4 regions of the Mesorhizobium sp. M0862 genome follow, and region 2 is predicted to be linked to each of the others. Evidence: riboswitches for the same ligand, from Rfam matches in the RefSeq annotation. Region 2 holds a riboswitch; each other region holds the start of a gene.

Region 1 (5,060 bases), on a different contig from region 2:
AGATCTTCCAGTTGCAGTTCATCACCTTGCGCAGGACATGGCCTGATACCAGCGTTTCCAGCGGCCAGTTGGCGAGGTCGCCGGATGCGGGATCGAAGGAGGTCCCGGCGGAGCCGGCCGCAGCCTGCTGAAGGTTCACAAAGACAAAACCGCGCCACACCGACAGCGCCACCCGGTAGAGCGGATGATCGGCCTTGTCGAAACCATCTGGCAGCGATTTCGAGGGAACGCGCACGAGATCGCCGCGCAGCGAGTAGGACCAGGCGTGGTAGGGGCAAGTGATGAGCCGCGCTTTCAGCCGGCCCTCGCTTTCCTGGCAAAGCTGCGAGCCGCGATGCCGGCAGGTGTTGTGGAAGGCGCGCAACTCGCCGGTCTCGTCCCGCAGAATGACGATTTCCTGCGTGCCGACGCGGAATGTCCTGAACGCCAGCGGCTGGGCGAGGTCGGCCTCGCGGCAGACGAGCAGCCAGCTTTTGTGCCAGATGGCGTCGAGATCGCGCTGGTAAGCCTCGCTATCCCAATAGGCCGATGACGGTAGCGTCGGTTCGGCCCGGCTCAGGCCGTTATAGGGGTCGCGCTCGCTCGGGCTGGGATGCATGGCTGGCTTCCTATGAAGCGTCAGCCGACACCCCGGCAAATCGTTTGTCAATCAGAGTGCCGCATTGCCGGTTGCAGGCGCGGCGCATAATCATGTCGTGGACACGGGACATTCGGAAATTGGGGGCATTCGGAAGTGGCCGCACGACAGATGTCGCTTACGCCGGAGCTGGTCGCGCGCTGCTGGCGCGAGATCAGAGACCCCGGGCCGGATCCGGACGCGATGCATCTCGATGACGCCGACTATGACGCGCTGCTGGATGAATTGCAGGTCGAACTCCCGGACAGCGAACCGCTATGGCTGTTCGGCTATGGATCGCTGATCTGGAAACCGGAAATAGATTATGTCGAGGACCGCGTTGCGCTGGCGCGCGGCTGGCATCGGTCCTTTTGCATGAACATCACGCGCTGGCGCGGCACCAAGGACAGCCCCGGCCTGATGATGGCGCTGGACCGTGGCGGACAATGCAAGGGCGTCGCCTTTCGGCTGACCGGCAATAACCGGCGCGAGCAGTTGGGCCGGCTTTTCCGGCGCGAAGTCACGCTGAAGCCGACAAGCTACCGGCCGCGCATGCTCAAGCTTGCAAGCGAGGCCGGACCGCTCAGGGCATTGGCCTTCGTCATCAACCGCAACGGCCTGACCTATTCAGGACCGCTCGACGAGGGCAAGGTCGTCGAAAGGCTGGCAACGTCCTGCGGGCACTGGGGGTCGGGCGCCGACTATCTCTACAACACGGTGAAAAACCTTGAAGAGCGCGGCATTCACGATCGCCATCTGTGGCGGCTGCAGCGGCTGGTTGCCGAGCGGATCACCGCGTTGAACCCGTAACGCCGCATGGCGCATTCGCGCTGTTGGCCGGCGGAATTTGGTTTGCCGGATGCGGCCGTTTCAGCCTATAGTCATGCATGTCGTCGGTTCCGTTAGGGACCAAGAGGGAATGCGGTGAGGGCTGACTTGTTGGCCCAATGCCGTGGCTGCCCCCGCAACTGTGTGCGGTAGTCCTCTCCAAGCCACTGAGGATTTTTTCTTCGGGAAGGTGGGGAAGGGCGCTGATCCGCGAGCCAGGAGACCTGCCGGCGACAGGGAACTGACTTCGATGCCCTCGGGTGGAGGGCGAAAGGACAAGATATGAATACCGCTTCCGTCTCCCTCGGCGCTTCCGTCTCCTCGCAGTCGCGCTTCATGCAGCTCGTGCTTAGCGCGTTTCTGGGGATTTTCGTCGTCGGCGTTGTCGGTTTCTCGCACATCGATGCGGTCCACAATGCGGCGCACGACTATCGCCATTCGATGGCGTTTCCCTGCCACTGACGAGGATCTGACATCATGAACCTGTTTCGCAACGTCGTGTTCATCGCGGCGATCGCAGGGCTCGTGGCCGGTGTCGCTCTCGCCTGCATGCAGGCCTACGCCACCGTGCCGCTGATCCTCAAGGCGGAGGTCTACGAAAAGGCTGGTGGCGGCCATGAGCATGAGCATGCCGCGGCGCCCGCCGCCAACGCTGCGGACACCAATGCCATGAGCACCGCCGCGCCGGCGGAAAATGCCGTGAGCAGCGCAGCCCCGGCTGAAGCAGCCGCGCCGGCGGAGGACGAAGGCTGGGCGCCGGCCGACGGCTTCGAGCGTTTCGCCTTCAGTGTCGTCGCCAATATCGTCACCGGCATCGGCTTCGCGCTGGTCCTGGTGGCGGTTTCCGAGTTCGCCGGCGGCATCGGCAGCTGGCGCCAGGGCGTGTTCTGGGGTCTGGCGGGCTTTGCCGTGTTCACGCTGGCGCCGGGACTCGGCCTGCCGCCGGAACTGCCGGCAATGCCGGCGGCCGATCTCATACAGCGCCAGATCTGGTGGTGGGCAACGGTGATGGCAACCGCGATCGGCCTTGCCCTTATCACCTTCCGCACGTCGGCGCCCCTGACCGTGCTCGCCGTCGTCCTGATCGTCGCCCCGCATATTGTCGGCGCGCCGCAGCCTGACAGTTTCGTAACGCCGATCCCGGAGGGCCTGCATCATCAGTTCGTGGTGGCGGTGACGCTGACCAATCTGGTGTTCTGGCTGGTGCTCGGCGCAGTTGTCGGCATAGTGCACTCGCGCTTCACCGGCACCGCGACCAGCCTGCGCGACAGCTTTGCCTGATCGCAGTTTGACCTTCATCATCGGCGGTGCGCGCTCCGGCAAGAGCGCGCATGCCGAAACTTTGGCGACGGCGTTGCCGCCGCCATGGGCCTATATCGCCACAGCGCAAGCCTATGACGGCGAAATGCGCGAGCGCATCGCGCAACACCGCTCGCGCCGCGGCGAGGGATGGGCGACCATCGATGCTCCGCTTGATCTTGCAGGTGCGCTCGAGGCATTGCCGGACAACCAGCCGGTGCTTGTCGACTGCCTGACGCTTTGGCTGACCAATCATATGCTGGCCGATCATGATCTAGAGGGGGAGTGCCGACGGCTGGCCGATGTGCTTTCGTGGCCGCGCGGGCCGTGGTTCGTGGTCTCCAACGAAGTCGGACAAGGCATCGTGCCCGACAATGCGCTGGCACGCCGGTTCCGCGATGCCGCCGGCAGGCTCAACCAGCAGATCGCGGTGGTAGCTGATATGGTGCTTCTGATGGTGGCGGGGCTGCCGCTCAAGGTGAAATGAGATGACCGATATCGACGCAAAAGACGAAGAGCGCCATCGCGCCAAGATGGCCAAGCGCAAGGCGGTGCAGGACGCCGAGGTCGCGGAAAAGACGGTCGAGAAGGGGCTGCTGATCGTCAACACCGGACCCGGCAAGGGCAAGACCACGGCTGCCTTCGGGCTGGCGCTACGCATGCTCGGCTATGGCAAGCGCGTCGGAATCGTCCAGTTCATCAAGGGCAAATGGCACACCGGCGAGAAGGATGCCTTCGCGGCGTTTGGCGGCCGCGTCGTCTGGCACACGATGGGCGAGGGTTTCACCTGGGAGACGCAGGATCTGAAGCGCGACATTAAGGCGGCCGAAGCCGCCTGGGCCAAGGCGCTGGAGCTGATCGCCGATCCCTCGATCAGCCTCGTCGTGCTGGACGAACTGAACATCGCGCTGCGCTACGACTATCTCGATCTCGACCGAGTGGTGGCGGCGCTGAAAGCGCGGCGCGAAGGTCTGCATGTCGTCGTCACCGGCCGCAACGCCAAGCCGGCGCTGGTCGAGGCGGCGGATCTGGTGACGGAGATGGGCGTGACGAAGCATCATTTTTCGGCCGGCGTGAAGGCACAGCAGGGGATCGAGTTTTGAGGGGTTTCGTACCCTCCCCCTTGTGGGGAGGGTCGATCCGCGAAGCGGATCGGGGTGGGGGTCCTCGTAGGTCGCAGTCCCCCACCCCGGCGCTTCGCGCCGACCCTCCCCACAAGGGAGAGGGTAAAGGAAGGGCGACGGTACGCTCTCAGAACGTCACCGCGATAAGCACCGCCGACAGCAACCCGAACAGCCCAATCAGCAGATAGTCCGCCACCTGGTACAATTTCAGCGCCTGCCTGATGTCCTGGCTTTCCGCCGCGCGCCTACCGCCTTCGCCCATATAGGCGTCCTCGACGATGACGCCGCCATAGCTGCGCGGGCCGGCGAGCGCCAGGCCGAGTGCGCCGGCCATTGCCGCTTCCGGCCAGCCGGCATTGGGCGAGCGGTGCTTTTTGGCGTCGCGCCGCATTGCCTGCCATGCATTGCGGGGGTCGGCATCCTTGACGCCGAAGGCCGCCAGCACGATCAGCAGGCCGGTCAGGCGCGAAGCCGGCAAATTGATCCAGTCGTCGAAAAGTGCCGCCGCCCGGCCGAAGGCTTCGTGGTGTGGCGAGCGGTGGCCGATCATCGAATCGGCGGTGTTGGCGGCCTTGTAGGCGACGCCGCCGGCCAGACCGCAGACACCTGTCCAGAAGGCGGGCGCAACGATGCCGTCGGAGAAATTCTCGGCCAGGCTTTCGATGGCGGCGCGGCTGACGCCGGCGTGGTCGAGCTTCTCGGGATCGCGGCCGACGATGCGCGCAACCGCAATGCGGCCGAGCGGCAGCCCGCCGGTATCCAGCGAATCGGCCACCGCCTCGACATGTTCGGTAAGGCTCTTTTGCGACAGCAGCGACGAGGCCAGGATTGCCGTGATGATCATGCCGGCAGGAAAGAGCTGCCAGAGCAGGATTTGCACGATGAAGGCGATTGCCGCCGGCACCAGCACGATCACCAGCAGCGCCTGCACGCCGCGGCGGCGACGCAGCGCGTCGGAATCAGTGTCGCGGTTGAGCCTGTGGTCGAGAAAGGCTATCAGCCTGCCGAACCAGGTGACGGGATGGCCGACGGCACGGAACAGCCAGTCCGGGTAACCCAGGATGCGTTCGATGGCCAGCGACAGGAAAGCGATCAGGATCGACATGAAGCTTTCTGATGGAGCGATTACTGTGGTGGATCACGGTGGATCCCTTGGCCGGGCGAAGGCGCTCTTCCCTCACGCGCCACAACCT
Region 2 (5,060 bases):
CGACGAACTGGATCACGCCGCCCTCGTGCAGCTCCGAATAGGGGCCGGGCTCATAGGCCGGAGACAGGATGCCAAAGGCGTTTTCCTCGACGATGCGGCGGTCCTGGTCGTTGGTCTCCGTCCAGACATGGGTGAGCTCCTCAAGGTTGTAGTCGACCCCCTCGACCGCATCCTTGTGCACCAGCCACTTGGTCGTCACCGCGGTTTCGGTGGCGCTGATCGGCAGCACCCGGAAGGTGACCGCATGGTCGATCAGTATGTGGTTCCAGGTCGTCGGATAGTGGTAATGCATCAAGGTGCCGATGCGGTCGGCGGCAACAGTGTCGGACAGGTTCTTCGTCACCGCGCGCTTTCCGGACATCGTGTAGCTGACGGCATCGCGCAGCAGCGGCGCGCGGGTGGCGCGGTATTGCCCGGCCGGATCGATGCGGAACTTGCTCGGCAGGCCCGCCGCCTCGCATTTCGCCCAGTGCGCCAGCATCTCCGGATCGCTGTCGGCGCCCTGCACGCCGGTCACCGTCGGCGCTTCGGGGAATGTCTTGCACAGCTCCGGATGATTGCCGGCGCAGTGATAGCATTCGCGGTTGTTTTCCCAGACCAGCTTCCAGTTGCCCTTCTCGATGATGGTGCTCTCGAAGGCGACCTTGGCTTCATTCAGCCGGTGCGGCTTGAGGTAGGGCTCTATCATGGCGCGCATCGGCGCAAAGTCGGCAGGTTCTTTCGCCAGGCAGATGAAGATGTAGCCGCCGACGCTCTCGCAGGCGACGGGCTTCAGGCCGAACTGGCTCTTGTCGAAACCGTCGGCCATCTGGCGGGCAAACAGCAGCCGGCCGTCAAGCTCGTAGGTCCACTGGTGATAGGGGCAGACAAGCTTTGCCGCCATGCCCTTCTCAGTGTTGCAGACACGGCTGCCGCGATGGCGGCAGGAATTGTGAAAGGCGTTGATGTTGCCCTTCTGGTCGCGGACCAGCACCACCGGATAATCGCCGATCTGCACGGTGATATAGCTGCCGGGCTTCGGCAGTTCGCAATCATGGCCGATGAACAGCCAGTCGCGATACCAGATGTGCTCCATGTCGAGCTTGAAATAGTCCGGGTCGGTGTAGAAGGGCTGTTCCAGCGAAAAGCCTTGCTTGCGGCCGTTCAGGAGCCTCAGCATGTCGTTGCGCGTATCCATAGTTCTGTCCTCGTGGTTTAAGGACTGAACTTGGTGGTGATGGAGGAAGGATCGGACTCAGGCCGGCGCGGCGCCGGACATGCACTATCCACCTCTTGACCGCCCACCGCGATCAGTCGAGTCTATGCATCTCGGGCTGGTTTCCGGGCTCTGGAGTTGTCCTTGCGGACCATCGCGACACCTTCCCAGGCTCTTGCCCAGTGGTCTCCCGTTGCGACTTCAACTCCACCACCGTTGCGGGGGCAGCGCCGGATTCTGACCGGCTTCCCAATTCTCCGCTGCGTCGTCACGAAGCGGCACCTGAGATGCGATCATCTAATCACGGCAGCGATCGCGACGTCGGCATGAAAGCGACATCATATCCATGCGGCGCGACACGCGCGGCATACGCCCCGCCGACCACCGAAGGGCTGAGATCCTGTCTTGCGGCGCTATCATCGCCGTTTCGAATCGCTGCGGATCCAGTTCCGATCGGGGGCAAAAAGGGCTCAACGGTATCGAAAAGTTACTATTAGCAATCTCTAATCGAACCGAACGGTTCGTTTCTGTTGACAATGCGTGCAGGACGGTGTGAACGACGGCCCGGAAACCGACACCGGAGCGAACCACTCGGTTCGACATAAGCAACTGAAAACAATACGATAAATGACCATAGAAGAACTTCCTGGCACAATTTCAAGGTGCAGGACCGTGGTCCACACGGAACAACTTCGTGATTGGAAACCAGCCTATGGCTTTCCCACATCGGGGCTGTCCGAACGACGCGAATTCCTCCCAAGACACGCCGCTAGACGGACAGACAAACTGGAGTCCTAAAAATGAAAAAGATCATCCTCACTGCCGCAGCCGTTTTGGCGATCACCGGCAGCGCCTTCGCCGGTAGCGACAATTACGGTTCCAATGGTGCGAACCAGCCAGCCGTCTCGGTCGACAGCTCGTATACGGCTTCCATTCAGAAGCCGGCGCACGCTGACAAGCAGCCTGTCGTTCAGGGCGCCGACCGCGACCTCTACGGCAATCGCTGATCCCGACCAAAGAAGGGCGGCTAACCCGTCGCTCTCGGGATCCCAAAAAATTCAGGAGTATTTGAAATGAAAAAGATCATCCTTGCTGCCGCCGCCGTTTTGGCCATCTCCGGCAGCGCTTTCGCCGGTAGCGACAACTACGGTTCGAACGGCGCCAACCAGCCTGCGATTACGTCGACCGATAGTGGCCATACGGCTTCGGTTGAGAAGTCGGCTCCAGCCGAGCAGGCGCCTGCCCACGGTGCCGACCGTAACCTTTTCGGCCGCTAAAAGCCGGTTTCCAGCACGTGGCGGGCTTATCCGCTGCAGCTGGCGGCATCAGAAAAATTCAGGAGACTAAAATGAAGAAGATCGTTCTTGCCACCGCAGCCGTTCTGGCTGTTTCGAGCGCTGCCTTTGCCGGCAGCGACAATTATGGCTCCAATGGCGCCAACCAGCCGGCCGCTGCCGTCGACACCACCCGCACTTCGTCGACCGGCACCAACTCGGCGGTCTACAAGCTGCTGAACTCGTCGAACGACCAACAGAAGTTCGTTCCTCAGAGCAGCGACAGGGATCGGTTCGGCAACAACTAACAGCCGAAGCTTAAAAAAAGAGCGGCGGGCCTGGCCCGCCGCTCTTTTTTCATGCCTGTACGACGCAGCTATCTCAAGCCGCCTTCACTTCCACCGGCTTGAGCGAGAAGGAGTGCCCATCGGCGTCGAAGATGTGCAGGTCCCCGGCATCCGCGGTCAGTCGCAGCTTTGCCCCGCGCTTGACCTCGACATTGCCGGGCAGCTTGGTCACCAACGGCAGGTCGGCGCGGCCGATATCGACATAGACAAGCTGCACCTCGCCGAGTTGCTCGACATAGTCCACCACGCCCTCGAAAAGATATTCCGCGCCGGTGGCGGCCGACAGATCCTCCGGCCGCACGCCGAAGCTGACTGCCGCACCCTTTGCTGACGCCGGCGTTGCGATCGGCACCGTTGCCTTGCGGCCGCCGACATGGCTGACGATTGTCGGGTTGCCCGTCCTGTCGATTGTCGCCGGCAGGATGTTCATGGCCGGCGAGCCGATGAACTGGGCAACGAACAGATTGCCGGGCTTCTTGTAGAGGTCCATCGGCGTGCCGACCTGCTCGATATGGCCGTCCTTCAGCACGACGATGCGGTCGGCGAGCGTCATCGCTTCGACCTGATCGTGGGTGACGTAGATCATGGTCGTGGCAGGCATCGATTCCTTGAGCTTGGCGATCTCGATGCGGGTCGCGACGCGCAGCGCCGCGTCGAGATTCGACAGCGGCTCGTCGAACAGGAACACTTTCGGATTGCGCACGATGGCGCGACCGATGGCGACACGCTGGCGCTGGCCGCCCGACATCGCCTTGGGCAGGCGGTCGAGATATTTGGTCAGCTGCAGGATTTCGGCGGCCTGCCGCACCCGCTTGTCGATCTCGGCCTTGCTTTCCTTGCCGATCTTCATCGAGAAGGCCATGTTGTCGTAGACGGTCATGTGCGGATAGAGCGCATAGGACTGGAACACCATGGCAATGCCGCGCTTGGAAGGCGGCACGTCGTTCACCACCTCGCCGGCGATCTTCAGCTCGCCGGAGGTGATCTCCTCAAGCCCGGCGATGGACCGCAGCAAGGTCGACTTGCCGCAACCCGACGGGCCGACGAAGACGATGAACTCGCCCGACTTTATGTCGAGGTCGATGCCGTGGAGAATGTGCAGATTGCCGTATGATTTCTTCACCTGTCTCAGCGTGACATCGGCCATAATTTCCTCCCAGTGATTTCCCTAGAGAACCTGGATTTCCTCAAAAAATCCAGTTTCGTCAAAAACTCAGTCGATGCGCCCGAACCAGGCGCCGTAGCCGCCGAGGCGGATGGAACCTGTGCCGGATTGTCCCGAAAAACCGTGCCCGGCCAATGGCAGCAGCGCCTGACCACCGAGATCGACCTCGGCCGGCTTGCTGGCCAGATTGAAGACGCAGACGATCTGCTCATTGCCCTCACGGCGGGTGAAGGCGACGGTGTCGCCCTCGCTTTCGATGAACTCGATGTCGCCTTTGGCCAGGGCCGGATGCTGGCGGCGGAAACCGAGAAAGCGCCGGTAGTGCTCGAGCAGCGAGGCCGCGTCGCCCTGCTGAACATTGACCGCTTGCGACAAGTGCTTGCCCGGCACCGGCAGCCAGGGCTTGGCCGTCGAAAAGCCGGCATTGCTGGCGGTTGCATCCCACACCATCGGCGTGCGGCAGCCGTCGCGGCCCTTGAATTCGGGCCAGAAGCGAATGCCGTAGGGGTCCTGCAGATCCTCGAACTGCAACTCGGCTTCGCCCAGCCCAAGCTCCTCTCCCTGATAGAGGCAGACCGAACCGCGCAGCGACATCAGCAGCGCCGAGATAACCTTCAGATAGGCGGCCGGGTCGGCCTCGTCGGCGGCCCAGCGCGAGGCCGGACGCATCACGTCGTGGTTGGAAAAGGCCCAGCACGACCAGCCGTCGCTGGCGACCTTGCCGAAGGCTTCCAGCACCTGGCGCACCTTGGCGGCGCTGATCTTTTCCGGCGCCAGGAAATCGAAGGAATAGCACATGTGGACGCGTTTGCCGCCGGCGGTGTAGGCGGCGACCACTTCCAGCCCACGCTGCGAATCGCCGACTTCGCCGACCGCGGCGGCCGCCGGATATTCGTCGAGCAGCGCCCGGAACCGTTCGAGGAAGGCAAGGTTTTCCGGCCGGCTCTTGTCGTAGATATGGTCCTGGTAGTTGTAGGGATTGACCGCAGGTGCTGTCTGGTCGTTGCGCTCTTCGGGCGGCAGCGGCGGATTGTTCTCCAGCCCCTGGCTGTGGAAGTAGAAATTGATGGTGTCGAGGC
Region 3 (5,060 bases), on a different contig from region 2:
GATTCCTATGTCTTCCGCGTGGCGCCGCTGCGCAACGTTGCACTCACCGCGCCATACTTTCATTCGGGCAAGGTTTGGGATCTGAAACAGGCCGTCGCCATTATGGGGACCACCCAGCTCGGCGTAGTACTGGCGGACGAAGAAGTTGACCTGCTTGTTGCCTTCCTCAACTCGCTGACCGGAGAGGCACCTGACGTCGCCTATCCCATCTTACCCTCAGAAACGGCGACAACGCCCCGGCCTGTAACGCAGATCTCAGGAAAATAAGGGCCAACTGGCTGCGGACTTGCAATCGAAAATGATTGGCGATTTTTACTTGGCGACACGAATTGCGACGTCCATCTCCGAATTGGCGGGACGCTAGCGATACCCGAACCCTGCCACCTCGCCCGTAGTCTGCGCGATCAACTGGGGGCGGACAGACGCAGCACCATATATTGTCGCTGCCTGAGCGAACGCGCCAAGCAGTCTACTTTGAGAAACGACGCCAGTCCGATTTGTTCGAGGCGCGGGGCCTGTATGTCCCCAAGGAACCGATGTTATAGCGTAGTGCCACATTTATATTTCTGCGGGATTAAGACACGTGCCGTAGGGAAATTGCACATTTGCGCCGAGTGGCTCATTTCCAAGAGTGTGATCGGTTTGGCATATTCCCGACCGACATCCGCCAGCCGGCAACTCCCCACACGCTGAGGAAGAGAGGCCTCACGCCTGCACTTTCTGCCGGAGCGCGCGTGCTGCAGCGACCATGTTAATGAGGGCAGGGCGGACCTCCTCCCATTTGCGTGTTTTGAGGCCACAGTCCGGGTTTATCCACAGTTGGCCGTCGGACAGTCGCTCGCGGGCAAGCATGACTAAGTCCGAAATCTCGCCGACTTCCGGGACGCGTGGTGAGTGAATATCATAGACGCCAGGACCGATTTCGTTCGGATATTTGGAGCTCGTGAAGGCGTCCAACAGTTCCATCTTCGAGCGCGACGTCTCAACCGAAATGACATCCGCATCCATTCCAGCGATCGCGTGAATGATCTCGTTGAACTCCGAATAGCACATGTGGGTATGAATTTGAGTCGCGTCCTTTACACCCGTTGAAGCGATCCGGAAACATTCGACAGCCCAGTCGAGATAGACTTTCCAGTCAGATTGGCGCAGTGGCAATCCTTCGCGAAACGCGGCCTCATCGATCTGGACCATCCTTGCGCCGGATCTTTCGAGATCCGTCACTTCGTCGCGGATGGCGAGCGCGATCTGGCGGCAGGCTTCGGAGCGGGGTACGTCGTCGCGAACAAAAGACCAGTTGAGAATGGTGACTGGGCCTGTGAGCATTCCCTTCACGGGCTTTTCCGTAAGCGACTGGGCGAATTGCCACCAGCGCACTGTCATCGGATTGCGCCTCGATACGTCGCCGAAAATGATGGGGGGACGCACGTAGCGCGACCCATAGCTTTGTACCCAGGCATGCTCGGTGAGCGCGAAGCCGGACAACTGCTCGCCGAAATGCTGTACCATGTCGTTTCGCTCGAACTCACCATGCACCAGCACGTCCAGCCCGATCTCTTCCTGCCAGCGAATTGCAGCCTCGATCTCCTTCTTCAGGAACGTCTCATAGTCGACATAGCTCAGCTGGCCCTTCGCATGAGCGGCCCGCGCCTTGCGTACCTGCGGCGTCTGCGGGAAGGACCCGATGGTCGTCGTCGGGAACGGCGGCAGCCCGAGTGAGCCGGCCTGGACTCTGGAGCGCTCGCCAAAAGCGCTCTCTCGTCGCTTCGCGCTGTCCTGAATGCTAGCGATCCGCCCCTGAACAAGCGGGTCATGGATCCTCGTGGATGTCACGCGCGTGGCGGCAGCCTCGGCAGACGCTTTCAACGCGCCTGCCACCGCATCCCTGCCTTGGGACAGGGCCCGGGCCAGCAAGACCAGCTCGTCGGTCTTCTGGGCCGCGAAGGCGAGCCACGACCTGATGTCCGCGTCGAGTTCCGTCTCCATGCGCAGATCAATCGGCACATGCAGCATCGAGCAAGAAGGCGCGATCTCGACGCGGTCCAAGGGCCAGCCGGCGACGATCGGTTTGATGCGGTCGAGAATGGCGGGCAGGTTCGCACGCCAGACGTTGCGGCCATCGATCAAGCCAAGCGAGAGCACCAGATCCTTCGGAGCGAGCCGAGCCACCGTTTCCAGCTGCTCGGGAGCGCGCACGAGATCAATATGCAGGCCGGCCAGGGGCAGAGAAATCGCGGTTTCGAGATTGTCTCCCAGCGACCCGAAATACGTAGCCAGCATGATCTTCAGCTCGGGCGCGGCTTTCGACAGCTGGCCATAGGCGAATTCGAACGCAGCTCGTTCGTTCGGGTTCAGATCGAGGACAAGCGCTGGCTCATCGATCTGCACCCAGTCGGCTCCCGACAGCTTCAGCCTCTCCAGAAGCTGCTCGTAAACCGGCAGCAGCCGCGGTAGGAGAGCGATGGGACCGAACCCCTCGGCAGGCGATTTCGCCAGCTTGAGGAAGGTGATGGGTCCAAGGATGACTGGGCGTGTGTGAATGCCGAGAGCTTTAGCCTCGAGGAAGTAATCGACCGGCTTCGATGACGAGAGGGCGAACGTCTGATCATCATCGAGTTCCGGCACAATGTAGTGGTAGTTGGTGTCAAACCACTTGGTCATTTCCATCGCGGTTACACCAAGTCCATGAGCCTCCTCCTGGTAACCAGCGTGTCCACAATCCTCCGTCTGACCCTGGTTGCCGCGCGCCATTGCGAAGTAGATGTCAAGTGGGACCTCGCCGCTATTCCAGCCGTAACGGGATGGAACGGCCCCGACCATGGCTGCGGTGTCGAGCACATGGTCGTAAAGCGAGAAGTCGTTCGACGGGATTTTCGACACGCCGCGATCGCGCTGCTCTTCCCAGCTAGCGGCACGGAGCGCCTTCGACGTCGCAAGAAGGTCGCCAGCGGACGATGTTCCGGACCAGTAGCTTTCAAGCGCGAATTTCAGTTCTCGCCGACGACCGAAGCGCGGCACGCCGAGCGTTGCTACAGGAATTTGCTGAGAGACAGTCATGTCATACCCCGATGATTGGGGCGTCGGTGACAAGGAAGGCGCTAGCAGGCCGGCATCAACGCCGGGTTGCAGCGGCCACCGAGACACCCCGCCCGTGGACGTAATTCGCGTGGCAGGCCTCCTGGCTCGCGGGGTTGGCTCGCCGCTAACAGTTGCGGGGGCAGCGCCGGCATCGCACCGGCTTCCCTCTTAGCTCCGCTGCGGCAGCACCGTACGCGAGAACCACAACACGCAGACAATCACAGCAACCCGCTCTTTGTCAATGACGCATAATGAAATGTTTATGTCGTTATATGGTCGCGTTTTACGCCTTTGTCTAACATTGTGAAATATTCAGTCTGCTGCCCGCATTCGGCATCGTGGGACGTGATCGCAAGTCAAGTCCGACGGACGCCGCGAGTTCTCCGTTACGTCAGGAACCTTACTGGCCTTCCCCAAGCTGAGCTTCTGGAAAATGCTGGTGACGATCTGGATGACGGTGAATGCCGTCATGGCAAGCACGCCTTGCACCGCTCCTCCAGCGAGCTTCACGGCAGCAGCATGGGTCAGTTCTCCGAAGCGAATGGCTGTCGCTATCAGCGAGCTTTGATACAGTTCCGCCACTGCGGTCATCGCGTCAGTAGGGCGGCTGGTTAGTTGCCCGCGCATCTACAGCAACCCAGCCCCTTCCGCCTCGCGGCGCAAATTCTGCCTTGGCCTTGGGCCGATCTGCTGGATCACCAGGCCGGCCGCCAGCGAGCCGAGATCGCCGCAATCCTTCAGGCTGCGTTCGGTCGTGTAGCCGTAGAGGAAGCCGGCGGCATAGAGGTCGCCGGCGCCGGTGGTGTCGACCAGTTCGCGGATCGTTGTCGCCTGGATGGTGACGGTCTCGTCACCGCGCACGATCACCGAGCCTTTTTCGGAGCGGGTGACGGCGGCAATCTTGCAGTCCTTGCGGATAGCCTCCAGCGCCTCGTCGAAGGATTTGGTCTGGTAGAGCGACTTGATCTCGTGGCTGTTGGCAAAGACGATGTCCACAGTGCCCGAGCGCATCAGCTCGAGGAACTCGTCCCGGTAACGGTCGACGCAGAACGAATCCGACAACGTCATCGACACTTCGCGTCCGGCCTCGTGTGCGAGCTTCGCCGTCTGCCGGATCGCCTCCTTGGCGCGCGGCGGGTCCCAGAGATAGCCCTCGAAATAAGTAACCTTGGCGCCCGAGGCCTTCTCGGCCTCGACGTCCTCCGGCCCGAGTTCGATGCAGGCGCCGAGATAGGTGTTCATCGAACGCTCGCCGTCGGGAGTGACGAAGATCATCGAGCGCGCCGTCGGCGGCTGTCCCTCAAGCGGCCTAGTGTCGAAGGCAACGCCCTGGGCATGGATGTCATGGGCATAGATTTCGCCGAGCGGATCGTTCGACACCTTGCCGAAGAAGGCAGCACGGCCGCCGAAGCTGGCGACGCCCGCCGCCGTGTTGCCGGCGCTGCCGCCCGAGGCCTCGATCGCCGGCCCCATGCGGCTGTAGAGCAGCTCGGCGCGCTTGGTGTCGATGAGGTTCATCGCACCCTTGATGATGCCGTTGGTCTCGAGAAAAGCGTCGTCGCACTGGGCGATGATGTCGACAATGGCATTGCCGATGCAAAGCACGTCATAATCGGGCATCAATGTCTCCGCCAAAAAACCCGAACCGGCTTCTCGTCACGCCTGCCAGGCGCGGGTCCGCGGTGGGAATGGGCTTTCCGCTTGTCAATCCGTTCGCCGGTCTCACGGGGCGGCGAGTCCTGCCTCGCGACGCAATTCGTCTGCCCTGTCTGTCTTCTCCCAGGTGAAATCAGGCTCTTCACGGCCGAAATGGCCATAGGTCGCTGTATTGCGATATATAGGGCGTAAGAGATCAAGCATCTTGATAATGCCTTTCGGTCTGAGATCGAACAACTCAAGAATGAGGCGCTCGATCCTGCTTTCCTCAACCCTGGCTGTCCCGAACGTGTTGACCATGACGGAAACCGGACTGGCCACGCCGA
Region 4 (5,060 bases), on a different contig from region 2:
GACCCTCCCCACAAGGGGGAGGGTGAAGGGGCGCCCCATGCCGCCTCGACTGCAGCCAGTGCGTCAGCCGGCAAATCCTTTGAGAAGTCCAGATACTCCTCCAACCCCAGCCCATCGCCTCTCCGCTCCAACGCGTCCAGCAACTCACGCGGCGTTTGCGGAATCCCTTCAACCCGATAGCCCTGCTCCTTCAGGTCATGCAGCATGGCCAGCACGCTGGACGGCACATCCAGGCCCACTGCATAGCCAGTGCGGCCGGGCGCGCTCGGATAGTCCGGAATGAGGATCGCCAACTTACGCGTCGCGCGGGGCGTCTGCTGCAGCTTGATGAACGCCGCGACACGCTCCGCCACTTGCGCAACGCGATCCGGTTCCGGGCGGTTCGCTAAGGCGCGGTGGCCGAGCGCCGGGTCGGTCTCGCTCTCGCCCTTGAAGGAAATCGCGCCGGCCAGGATGCGGCCGTCGAGTTCGGGCAGCACGACATGCATGGCAAGGTCGGCCGGCGCCAGGCCGCGCTGGTTGTTGTCCCAGACGTCGCGGCGGGTGGTGGCGACGATGACCTGGAAGACCGGCACGCAGGCCCGGTCGAACAGGGTTTGGACGCCGGGTTCGGCGCCGGATGCGAAGGCGGTTGAAGTGATGATGGCGGCGGGGTTGAGCGAGGCGAGCGCGGTCTCGACGAAGGCCAGCGACGTCGGGTCCTTCAGGCTGGAGACGAAGATCGGGACCGGTCTCATGCCGCGCTGGCGGAGTGCATCAAAGAGGGCATCGATTGGCGCGACATCGGCGGCCAGCAGCATCGAGCGGTAGAAGAGGATGGGGATGATGGGAGAGTTGATGTTGTCTGCGCCGAGTTCCCGCCCACCCCCCTCTGTCCTGCCGGACATCTCCCCCGCAAGGGGGGAGATTGATCTGTCGTCAACGGTTTCGCCAATCTTAGATGACCCAGACAGCTTCCTGTTCAACGGGGCCGAAGAGGAGCCGGCTTTGGTGACGGCTGATCTCCCCCCTTGCGGGGGAGATGTCCGGCAGGACAGAGGGGGGTGTGAAGGAACGCCGACATTGGCCAAATCCAACTTGCCCACCACGCCGCGACCTGGCTCGTAGTAACCAGCTTTCGGCACGCTAACCGGGTCAGCCGAAGCCGCATCCCGTCCCGCCAGCCCCGCCAATCTTTGCATCAGCGCTGTCATATTCTCCGGCCCGCCCTCGCGGAAATAGCCCAGCAGGCCGTCCAGCTCCGCGCGGGGCAGCGTCGAGGCTTCGATCAGCCTGAGGTCCTCGTCATGGCTTTCACCAGGCAGCAGCGCCAGCTTGATGCCACGTTCGCGAGCAGTCACCGCGAGTTGGTCGCAGCCATAGCGCCACCAGTCATAGCCGCCGAGGATGCGCACCAAGATCACCTTGGCCTGGCGGGCGACGCTGTCGATCCAGAGGTCCACGGACATGGGATGGCGCAGGTCGCGCAGCGCCGCCAGCCGCATCGACGGCAGGCGGGCGGCATCGGCCTTCCACGCCGCCGCGAGGCCGGCGAGGTCGCTGTCGGTGAAGGACAGCGCCACGATATCCGCCGGCGTCTGCCCGAGATCGACGGGCTCGGCGAGATCGTCGAGCGAGGCGGATGTGGTGGTGAGTATATGCATTTCGGCTCGTGGTTTGGATCAGCCGGCGAGTATACGCTCGATCGCCGGGCGGTTCAGTCCTTTCAGGCCAATGACGACAAGACGCGAGCGGCGGTCGTCCTCAGCCGCCCAGGCGCGGTCATAGTAATGATTGACGCGCGGGCCGACGGCCTGCAGCAAAAGCCGCATCGGCTTGCCGCCGACATCGACGAAGCCTTTCACACGCAGCACATTCTGTTCCTCGGCAACCGTGGCGACGCGCTTGGCCAGTTCGTCCGGGTTGGTGATCGAGGGGATGTCGACGATGAAGGTGTCGAAATCGTCATGCTCGTGGTCGAAGGCGCCGTCATGGTGCGATTTGCGGTTCTCGATGTCGTCCTCGACGGCGAGGCCGAGGCCGAGCAGCACCGAGGGATCGAGCTTGCCATGTGCGGTCGGCACGATCTTCACGGCGCGGGCGGAATGTTCATTGATGATGGCGTTGGCGCGGGCCGAACCGGGGGCGTCCATTAGATCGCTCTTCGACAGGATGATCAAATCGGCGCAGGCGATCTGGTCCTCGAAGACTTCTTCGACCGGATCGTCGTGGTCGAGCGTCTCGTCCTGAGCGCGCTGTGCCTGCAAAGCGTCCATGTCGTTGGCGACGCGGCCTTCGGCCAGCGCCGGGCCGTCTACCACGGCGATGACACCGTCGACGGTTACCCGGCTCTTCACGCTCGGCCACTGGAACGCCTGGACCAGCGGCTTGGGCAGAGCGAGGCCCGAGGTCTCGATCAGGATGTGGTCGACCCTCGGTGTCAGCGCGAGGATCTTGTCGAGGGCGGGCACGAAATCGTCGGCGACTGTACAGCAGATGCAGCCATTGGCCAGTTCGACGATGTTTTCCTCGGGGCAAGTGTCGATGCCGCAGCCTTTCAGGATTTCCCCGTCGATGCCGATGTCGCCGAACTCGTTGACGATGATGGCGATGCGCTTGCCGCCGGCATTTTCCAGGAGATGGCGGACCAGCGTCGTCTTGCCGGCGCCGAGGAAGCCTGTAACGACAGTGCAGGGAACACGGGAGAGGTTGGCGGCCGGGTTTGAAGCGTTCATCGTCAGTCCTTCAGCATGTCGAGGGGTGGGATGCGGGCAACGAGGCCGCGCTTGAGGCTATCGGGCCGGCCGCGCCACGGGATGAGGCCGTCGGCCGAAGTCGCGAAGAGCTTTGCGCCGGTAACGAGGTCGGCGCCGCTGGTTGCGGTCAGATCGCCGAAGACATAGCTCCAGCAGCCATCGCGCAGGATCGCGGCGCTGAGGCGGCGCTTGCAATTGCCGAGACATTCGGCGGTGCGGACCCGGATATCGCCGGCAGCGGCGCGGCGTGTGTCCTCAGCCAGCAATTCGCCGGCGCGCGGATGGGCGTCGGAACCGGTCTCATCGCGGCAGGAGGCGCAGACGATGACGGTCACGCCGGTCAGGGCGTCGTTGTCCCTGGACGCAATGTCCGCTGTGCCAGCCGAAAAACTGCTGTTCTGGTCCAAAAACCGTGCTCCTTGCCCGGAAACCCGCCAGGCGATCGGATACTTTGTCTCAGACGGCAGGTCTCCTGGCTCGCGGGTCATCGCCTTGGTTAGCCGCCTTCCCGGTGTTACCCAGTGGCTTTCGGCCTTGGCTCTTCGCTTACAGTTGCGGGGACAGCCGCGGATTTGGGATTTTCGTCCCGCACCGCATTCCCTCTTGGCCCTTGCCGTTGCGGGCAGGGGACCGTCTGGAGCGGATTTAGGCTGTTGCGGGGAGTTGTGTCAACGCGCTGCTACGACATGGCGATGTCGGCCAGGGGTTTCCCCAGATTGCCGGCCGGCGCCACTTCGATGCGCTCAAGGCCAAGCCAGCCCTGCATCTGCTTCAATTCCTCGAACAGCTCTGCGGCAGTTTCCGGCGGCGCGCCGGGTTCGGCGTAGGCGGCGTGGACGCGCAGCACGCTGGCCGGGCGGTCGGCCTTGAGATCGACGCGGGCGACGATCCGGTCGCCGAGCAGGAAGGGCAGCACGTAGTAGCCATATTGGCGCTTGTCAGCCGGGGTGTAGATCTCGATGCGGTAGTGGAAATCGAACAGGCGCTCGGTGCGCGAGCGCTCGAAGACCACCGGATCGAAGGGCGCCAGTAGCGCGCGGGCCTCGATCTTTCGCGGCAGGCGGGCGTCCCTATAGAGGTAAGCCGGCTTGTCCCAGCCTTCGACGTTTACCGGCAGCAACTCGCCCATCTCAACCAGTTCCTCCAACCGGCCCTTCATGTCGGCCGGCGACAAGCGGAAATAATCGCGCAGGTCACCCGACGTCGCGATGCCGTGGGCGCGGGCGGAAATGCGCAGCAATTCGCGGTGCGCGTCCTCGGCCGCCGGCACCGGCAGATCGAGGATCGCCTGCGGCAGAACGCGCTCGGGCAGGTCGTAGAAACGCTCGAAGCCACGGCGGTGCGCCGTGGTGATGCGTCCGACCCAGAACAGCCATTCGAAGGCGTGCTTGGCGTGGCTCCAGCCCCACCAGCCGCCCGAACCTTTCTGGCCTTCCAGTGCCGAAGCGGCAATCGGGCCGCGCTCGGCGACCGCGCGGTAGATCTCTTCGATATAGGCGGCGTGCTCGCGGCCCCATTTGGCGAGGCCGAGATACATTTCGTCGCCTTGCTCGGCCCGCTGCATGCGCCAGCGCATCAGCGGGTAGGTCTCGACCGGCAGGAACGAGGCCTCATGCGCCCAGTATTCGAACACCGTGCGTTTGCGGGTGATGGCCGCATTGTCGAGCAAAGCCAGCGGGTAGGGGCCAAGCCGCGAATAGAGCGGCATATAGTGGGCGCGCACCACCGCGCTGACGGAATCGATCTGCAGCAAGCCGGTGCGCGACAGCACGCGGGCGAGGTGGCGGCGATCGGGCGTGCCGACCGGGCGGGGATCGAGAAATCCTTGCGCGGCGAGCGCGATGCGCCTGGCCGCGGGGAGTGAGATTTTGTCCTTCGTCAAAGTGTCTTGCCTCGAACCATTTTCCCGACTTTAGCCGGCGATTCCGGTCATGCTAGCAGGCAAATGGCGGGAGATGTGTCAGGAGACAAAAGTGGAGTGAAAGATGAAGGAAATCAAACAGGAGGAGATCGGACCAGTTTTTCCCGGCCTGCCGTCCAGCACTGTCTTTTGAACAAGGTTTGACTTGCTTCGCTGAAAGCCGTGCGCTAACCCTCGCCGCGTTGCAGCAAAGGCACCTAAAACGGTTCAGCGGTTAAACTGTCGCGCTTCCGCATTAGGGTTGGTTGCTGTAATCAAAGTGGATTGGCCGCCAACGGAAAGCCGAGCATGAACGTACTCCTCAGTTCATACCTGCCCATCGTCCTCTTCATCGCCGTGGCCGCGGTTGTAGGCCTGGCGCTTATCATCGCGCCGTTCCTGGTGGCTTATCGCAATCCCGATCC

The links. Region 2 has a riboswitch for cobalamin ahead of NKI15_RS21690 (aromatic ring-hydroxylating oxygenase subunit alpha). Riboswitches for the same ligand answer to the same signal wherever they lie in the genome.
Region 1: it holds a riboswitch for cobalamin, as region 2 does, so the genes downstream of both, NKI15_RS04660 (CbtB domain-containing protein) here and NKI15_RS21690 (aromatic ring-hydroxylating oxygenase subunit alpha) in region 2, are expected to answer to the same signal.
Region 3: it holds a riboswitch for cobalamin, as region 2 does, so the genes downstream of both, metE (5-methyltetrahydropteroyltriglutamate--homocysteine S-methyltransferase) here and NKI15_RS21690 (aromatic ring-hydroxylating oxygenase subunit alpha) in region 2, are expected to answer to the same signal.
Region 4: it holds a riboswitch for cobalamin, as region 2 does, so the genes downstream of both, NKI15_RS04895 (DUF1636 family protein) here and NKI15_RS21690 (aromatic ring-hydroxylating oxygenase subunit alpha) in region 2, are expected to answer to the same signal.

Annotation. Positions count from the first base shown of each region.
Region 1 is NZ_JAMYOJ010000002.1:421,799-426,858, reverse strand. It holds gene NKI15_RS04670 (aromatic ring-hydroxylating oxygenase subunit alpha) at 1-598, opposite strand, end outside; gene NKI15_RS04665 (gamma-glutamylcyclotransferase) at 734-1,426, shown strand; cobalamin riboswitch at 1,494-1,690, shown strand; gene NKI15_RS04660 (CbtB domain-containing protein) at 1,727-1,906, shown strand; gene NKI15_RS04655 (CbtA family protein) at 1,922-2,725, shown strand; gene cobU (bifunctional adenosylcobinamide kinase/adenosylcobinamide-phosphate guanylyltransferase) at 2,718-3,230, shown strand; gene cobO (cob(I)yrinic acid a,c-diamide adenosyltransferase) at 3,232-3,846, shown strand; gene cbiB (adenosylcobinamide-phosphate synthase CbiB) at 3,995-4,972, opposite strand; gene cobD (threonine-phosphate decarboxylase CobD) at 4,971-5,060, shown strand, end outside.
Region 2 is NZ_JAMYOJ010000015.1:27,322-32,381, reverse strand. It holds gene NKI15_RS21690 (aromatic ring-hydroxylating oxygenase subunit alpha) at 1-1,177, opposite strand, end outside; cobalamin riboswitch at 1,295-1,496, opposite strand; gene NKI15_RS21685 (DUF680 domain-containing protein) at 1,996-2,202, shown strand; gene NKI15_RS21680 (DUF680 domain-containing protein) at 2,269-2,472, shown strand; gene NKI15_RS21675 (DUF680 domain-containing protein) at 2,544-2,777, shown strand; gene NKI15_RS21670 (ABC transporter ATP-binding protein) at 2,851-3,963, opposite strand; gene bglA (beta-galactosidase BglA) at 4,030-5,060, opposite strand, start outside.
Region 3 is NZ_JAMYOJ010000030.1:34,874-39,933, forward strand. It holds gene NKI15_RS29050 (cytochrome-c peroxidase) at 1-267, shown strand, start outside; gene metE (5-methyltetrahydropteroyltriglutamate--homocysteine S-methyltransferase) at 706-3,057, opposite strand; cobalamin riboswitch at 3,152-3,299, opposite strand; gene NKI15_RS29060 (hypothetical protein) at 3,391-3,660, opposite strand; gene NKI15_RS29065 (adenosine kinase) at 3,706-4,698, opposite strand; gene metK (methionine adenosyltransferase) at 4,801-5,060, opposite strand, start outside.
Region 4 is NZ_JAMYOJ010000002.1:468,932-473,991, reverse strand. It holds gene cobN (cobaltochelatase subunit CobN) at 1-1,643, opposite strand, end outside; gene cobW (cobalamin biosynthesis protein CobW) at 1,662-2,714, opposite strand; gene NKI15_RS04895 (DUF1636 family protein) at 2,717-3,142, opposite strand; cobalamin riboswitch at 3,181-3,385, opposite strand; gene NKI15_RS04890 (winged helix-turn-helix domain-containing protein) at 3,415-4,617, opposite strand; gene NKI15_RS04885 (NADH-quinone oxidoreductase subunit A) at 4,945-5,060, shown strand, end outside.